DNA from 2 places in the Lactobacillus sp. ESL0225 genome. Region 1 is predicted to be linked to the other one. Evidence: predicted binding sites of a transcription regulator. Region 1 holds the regulator's gene; the other holds the start of a gene.
The links. The regulator Rex, encoded in region 1, represses fermentation and respiration genes when NADH is low (regulators of the CRP and FNR family bind a similar motif). The targets are predictions, from matches to a motif close to TTGTGAANTANTTCACAA.
Positions count from the first base shown of each region.

Region 2: F5ESL0225_RS00300 (acyl-CoA dehydrogenase family protein) is a predicted target of Rex. The motif match lies at 1,696-1,713, and genes of this name have one in related genera.

Region 1 is NZ_REHK01000009.1:15,967-19,399, forward strand. It holds gene groL (chaperonin GroEL) at 1-1,118, opposite strand, end outside; gene groES (co-chaperone GroES) at 1,135-1,419, opposite strand; gene F5ESL0225_RS05840 (redox-sensing transcriptional repressor Rex) at 1,605-2,237, opposite strand; gene F5ESL0225_RS05845 (ABC-F family ATP-binding cassette domain-containing protein) at 2,500-3,433, shown strand, end outside.
Region 2 is NZ_REHK01000003.1:3,518-6,950, reverse strand. It holds gene F5ESL0225_RS00305 (CaiB/BaiF CoA-transferase family protein) at 1-292, opposite strand, end outside; gene F5ESL0225_RS00300 (acyl-CoA dehydrogenase family protein) at 379-1,629, opposite strand; gene F5ESL0225_RS00295 (LysR family transcriptional regulator) at 1,969-2,883, shown strand; gene F5ESL0225_RS00290 (triphosphoribosyl-dephospho-CoA synthase) at 2,904-3,433, shown strand, end outside.

The sequences.
Region 1 (3,433 bases):
CCACCAGTTAATTTAGCTAAACGTTCTTGCAACTTTTGTTTATCAAAGTCAGAAGTAGTCTCAGCGATTTGTTTTCTAATAGAATCTTCACGATCCTTAATAGCATCTTCTGAACCAGCACCATCAACAATAGTGGTTGAGTCCTTAGTAATTGTGATACGCCGTGCTTGGCCTAATTGATCAAGTGTAGTATCTTTTAATTCAAGACCAAGGTCTTCAGTAATCACTGTACCACCTGTTAAAGCCGCAATATCTTGCAATTGTTCTTTACGACGATCACCAAAGCCTGGTGCCTTAACAGCAACGACATTGAAAGTACCACGAATCTTATTCAAGACCAAAGTTGGTAAAGCTTCACCTGAAACATCATCAGCGATAATTAATAAAGACTTACCTTGTTGTACAATTTCTTGTAATAGTGGCAAAACATCTTGAATATTCGAAATCTTTTTGTCAGTAATTAAAATGTATGGGTTGTCTAAATCAGCTTCCATCTTATCATTGTCAGTAACCATGTATTGTGACAAGTAACCACGGTCAAATTGCATTCCTTCGACCACAGAAAGCTCAGTTTCAATACCACGTGAATCTTCAATGGTAATAACTCCGTCATTGCCTACTTTTTCCATTGCATCAGCAATCAAATCACCAACTTCTTTTGAAGCGGATGAAACAGCAGCAACTTGAGCAATTTGCTCTTTAGAAGAAACTGTATGACTAATTTTATGTAATTCATCAACAACAGCTTTCGTAGCCTTTTCAATTCCGCGACGAACACCAACTGGATTAGCACCAGCAGTAACATTCTTCATCCCTTCGCGAATAATAGCTTGCGTTAAAACAACAGCAGTTGTGGTTCCATCACCAGCAATATCATTAGTCTTTTGAGCAGCTTCAGCAACAAGCTTAGCACCCATATTTTCATAATGATCTTTTAATTCAATTGCTTTAGCAATGGTCACACCATCATTAGTAATATCAGGATTACCATAAGATTGTTCTAAAACAACGTTTCTTCCTTTAGGACCAATTGTTGCCTTAACTGTATCAGCTAATTTATCGACACCCTTTAATAGAGAACGTCTTGCATCTTCAGAAAATTTAATATCTTTTGCCATTTTTCTTACTCCTTAATTACTTAACAACTGCCAAAATATCTTTTTCATGAAGGACTAAGTATTTTTCACCTTCGTAATTAACGTCAGTGCCTGAGTACTTATCGTAGAGCACAATATCACCCTCTGCAACAGTCATTGGAATTTTACTACCATTTTCAGCATAGCTGCCTGCACCTACAGCAACAACTTCACCTTCAGTTGGCTTTTGTTTAGCATTAGAAGCAAGGACGATTCCGCCTACAGTTTTTTCTTCTTCTTCTTTAACTTTTACGATCACGCGATCACCTATTGGTTGTAACACGTTTGTCCCTCCTAAATTCAATTTAATATCTTTAATTTTAGTCATTAGCACTCAAATTAGCTAAGTGCTAACTTATAATTATGATAATAACCCCTTTTTGTTTAAAATGCAAGAAAAAATTAGCACTTTTTCAATTAAAGTGCTAATTTGTTTTAATCACTAAGTCTACCTAATATTTATGCGGGCTACTTCTTATCACTTTCTAAAAAATAAATTAATGTTTGCAATTCAGTAGCTAAATCAACATTTTGTATTCGTATTCCGCTCGGAGCTGAGAGTCTGATCGGCGTAAAGTTCATAATTCCTTTAATACCTGCTTCAACCATTTCATCTGCTGTTTTTTGAGCTGTATTAGAAGGAACTGTTAAAATCGCAATTGTTATCTGTTGGTCACTCAGTTGCTTTTTAAGCTCACTCATATCATATACAGGAACGCCGCTTAAAATTTTGCCTGTTATTTTTTGATCTATATCAAAAGCACAAGAAATTCGAATATTATTACTTCGCTTAAAATTATAATTAAGCAAAGCATGTCCCAAATTACCAACTCCTACCAAAGCCACATTGGTTAAAGTATCTTGATTCAATATTTTTTTAAAAAAAGTCAGTAAGCTTTTTACATCATATCCATACCCACGCTTACCTAATGCACCAAAGTACGAAAAATCGCGCCTAATTGATGCACTATCAACTTGAACAGCTTCAGATAATTCAGTTGAGGAAACTTTCTCTTTGCCAGCTTCATTCAAGATGATTAAGTATCGATAATAAAGCGGCAGTCTTTTTGCTGTCGCCGTGGGAATTTTTATTTTTTCCATTTATTACAAAGCCTCCAACTTAATTATGCTAGCAAATTTCATTTGTGAATTACTCATCAATTATTTATTATTTTACCTATAAACTAGTGTTAGTTGCAAATATTTTTCACAATCTTTTAGATTTTAACACAACAAACACTACTTATCTAATTATTTTCAATGCCTCAAAAATCAACTATTAATTTATCTTGCTATATTTTGAAACAGACCATAGTCACTTTTAACTCGCTTCATATGCTAAAATAGTTTTTAGGTGAAAAATATGATAATTGCACAAGGACACGATTTAGAAAAACAATTTGGAGCTACTACACTATTTAAAAATGTCAATTTTTCAATCAATTCAAATGCAAGAATTGGCTTAGTGGGCTCAAATGGGGTAGGTAAAACTACTCTTTTAAAAATTATGACAGGTGAAGAAGAAGCTACACACGGTGAGTTTATTGTTAATAAAGCAATTGAAGTGGGCTACATCGCTCAAGAAAAAGCTTTAAATGAAAATAAAACCATTTGGGACGAATTACTCGGTGTTTTCTCTTCTTTAATCGAAATGAATAAACAAATGCAAGTAATGCAACAAAAAATAGCTGAACATCCTCAAGATAGTCAACTTTTAAAAAAATATGATCAATTACAATTTGATTTTGAGCAAAAAGGTGGCTACAGCTATCAAGCTGATATTAAAAGTATTTTACATGGCTTTAATTTCCCAGAAGAAACTTGGTCTAAAACTATCAGCAACCTATCTGGTGGAGAAAAGACCCGCTTAGCCTTAGTCAAACTACTTTTACATAAGCCCCCCCTACTTCTACTTGATGAGCCAACTAACTATTTAGATTTAAATACGTTAGATTGGCTAGAAGCATTCCTTAAAGGTTACAATGGAGCAATTTTAGTAGTTTCACATGATCAGTACTTCTTAGACCATTTGGCCAACCAAATCTTTGAATTACAATTTGGCCAATTAACAGCCTTCAAAGGTAATTACTCCGATTACGTAAAACAGCGTCAATTAAGGGATTGTCAGCAAGAAGAGGCTTACGAAAAGCAGCAAGAAAAAATTAAAAAAGATGAAGAATTTATCCAAAAAAATCTTGTTCGCGCCACAACTACTAAAAGAGCCCAAAGTAGACGTAAACAACTCGAAAAAATCGAGCGCATTACTCCACCAAAGCATAAAAACAAGGTCAAAATTA
Region 2 (3,433 bases), on a different contig from region 1:
AAAATACATCAGCCGTTTTTAATAAGTCTTTAAACGCTTGTAATCCAGCAGGAATTTTCATATTCAACGTAATAAAGCGCTTATTCATATTGGACACATCAAAACCTAAGTTCTCATCGTCCTCATACTTCATACCAAAAACTGCACCTTGGGTTCGCCCAGCATCGCCTTTAGGGGCTTCCACTTTAATAACATCTGCACCCCATTCACCTAAAACGCGCCCCACAGTTGGAGCTGCTAGAAATTGTGTTAAATCAACTACTCTAATGCCCTTTAAAATTTCATTAGCCATTTTTCTGATCTCCAAGCTATCAATAATTAAAGCGGGCTAAATCATCTCTTCCCCCCTAATAATTTGGTCCGCTTCATTAATTTGATTTACAAACTGGTAATTGGGGTTTGACCACCGTCATTAATCAACAACCGCCCCGCGGTTAAACGTTGAACAGAACGTGGCCCCTCCTCAAGCCACATTGCCCGACAATCACGGTACAAACGTTCAGCTGGACCATAAGGATTATCTTGGAAATAACCAATACCACCAAAAATTTCCAGCATATAATCAGAAACTAATTTAACAGTATTAATACTTTCTAATTTTGCCATCGAAGCCTTTTTAGTGATATCTTTACCTGCATCGTAATCTTCAGCTAAATCCCAGAGCATCAACCTTAAAGCGTGAATTCGTGAACCCATATCAGCAATTTCAAAAATAACTGATTGTCGCTTACATAAAGGCTTACCAAAGGTAGTGCGATCCTTAGCATAAGCAATGGACATTTCCAGCATCCGTTGAGCCATCCCTAAATTAGAATCGGCAATATGTGCACGTGAAAGTGATAAAGCTGAAATAGCAACTTTCATTCCTTCTCCACGTTTACCTAACATATATTTTTCAGGAATTCGCATATCAGTAAATTTCAAATCTGCGTGCCCCGCACCACGACAACCCATCATGAGTGGCATTTCCATTGCTTCAAAACCAGGCGTATTAGTTGGTACAAAAAAAGCTGACAGGCGCTCATCACCTTGCTTATCAGGATCAGTGACAACAATTAAATAGGTAAAATCAGCTACATCAGCATGAGAAATAAGTGTTTTTTCGCCGTTAATAACCCATTCATCACCGTCTTTAACCGCTAATGTATGCAAGTCTGCTCCTGTTCCACCACTTTTTTCAGTAAGGGCAAAATTAGCATAGATTGACTTATCTTGAAACTTATTCATATACTTATCTTTGAGTTCTTGGCTACCAAAGCCAGCTAAAATACGCCAGTTCATATCGGAAGCATGGTGTAAATGCATGCGAATACCGCCTTGAGTACGGGAAAATTCTTCCTGAACCTGTAAGATTTGTTTTTCACTAAGGCCCCAACCACCATACTCTCGCGGTAAAGCAAAGCGATAAAGATCGTGTTTAATGGCTAACGGAAAAAAGTCATCAGGAAATTTACGCTGCTCCTCAATAAAATTCGTCATTTGATCGAACTCGTTTTGGGCCAAATGGCGAATTTCCTTTAAATAATTAGTAAAATCTTCTTGCGCCATTGCTTCACCTGGTTTAGCATGGTGCATAATTGGTGTTGTTTCAAATGGTGGTAAGACGTGTAAGTTATTTTGTTCAGACATAATTTAATCTCCTCTACTCCTTGGAAATATTATATTTTGCCTGTATTATGTTTAAAAAAATAAACTTTGTAAAATTGATATCAAAGTTTAAATTATTAATTTTAAATATAATCAACAATGTTTTCAGAGTATTTTACTGGTCTTAGGCAACTCTTTCACCTCCATTTTGCTTATTAATTCACTAATTATTACCGACCTAAAACAGCATGTGAACAACTTTTCAAGGCACATATTAATTTTCCCAATACACCTATAAACAATTATAGAAAGCGCTTCACTAAAATTTGGTATAGCATTTAAAGCGCAATTGATATGGTAATTACTATTGAGGTATTCAACATGAATTTAAATCAACTTTACTATTTTCAAGAGTTGGCAGACCAAAAACAATATACAAAAGCTGCCGAAAATCTTTTTATCAGTCAGCCCACCTTATCAGTTTCCATTAAGCAACTAGAGACCGAATTGCATTGCAAACTGTTCAAACATAATGGGCGCTATGTCCAGTTAACCGAATATGGCCGTATTTTTTATGACACGGTCACCAAAACGTTAGCTTCATTGGAATATGGTAAAAAAAAGATTGCTCAAAAAATTAGTCAAGATCAAGGCAATATTCATATTGCTGGCATCCCTACTGCAATTGGTATCTTTTTGCCTTATTTAACCAAAAAATACCAACAAGAAAGTGCGATTTCCCCGCATTTTATTTATCATGATAATCCCTCTTATCAAATATGCGAGGGCATTAAAAATGGATGGTATGATATCGGTATCTGCTCTTACGTACCCGAATTTAATTACCTAACTTATATTCCGCTTTATACCGAAGAAATTATTGCAATTGTTGCACCCGATAATAATTTAGCTCAAATTAATCGCATGTCGCCCAGTGAATTACAAGGCGAATCCATCATGACCTACTCCACTAAAATTCAAATTGGTCGCGATATCACCAACGCTTTGCTTGCAGTTGCTTCTGATTTGCATATCATCAATCGTTTACATGATGAATTGGCAATTGCTGGTCAAGTACTGACCAACGATATTGTGGGCGTTGTTGCCAAAACCATTTATCTCAGTGGCTTTGATATTCATCAAATTCAACTTGATTTACCTAAAAATATCCGGCAAGTTTATCTTGTTTATGATCCTAACCAGCATTTTTCAGCTGGAATTATTGACTTTATTGACTTTATTAAAAGTAACAAACAAGAAATTCAAACTTTAGTCGACAATTTAGCAATTAAGTAGTAATCACAATTAAGGAACTTATGACTAATTCAATCACTCAAAATGCGCTACGCGCTCTTTTATATGAAGTCACTACCTTGCCTAAACCTGGCTTAGTTGATCCCGCTAATCCTGGACCACATCCTGATATGAATATTTATACCTTTATTGACAGTAGCTTAAGCCTAGAGCATTACTTCAATAAAGCTACACAAATTGGGCAAACCTTCACTGGAACAGACCTCTCCACCATGTTCACTCAATTAAGACAAGAAGGTCTATTAGCTGAAGAAGAAATGCTAGCAGCTACAAACGGAGTCAATACCCATAAAGGGGCAATTTTTGCTCTAGGTATTTTTGTTTGCGCTCAAAGTTATTGTAAGAAAAATCAGGCTGAATTGTTTACAACTATCGCTAGAATGTGCCATGGTTTAGTTGAACATGACCTAGAAAAAAATAACCAATTACAAACAGCTGGTGAACGTGAATTTCAACAATACAGCATTGGTGGCGCACGTGCACAAGCTGAACAAGGTTATCCCATTGTAAAAAAATATGCCCTGCCTTTCTT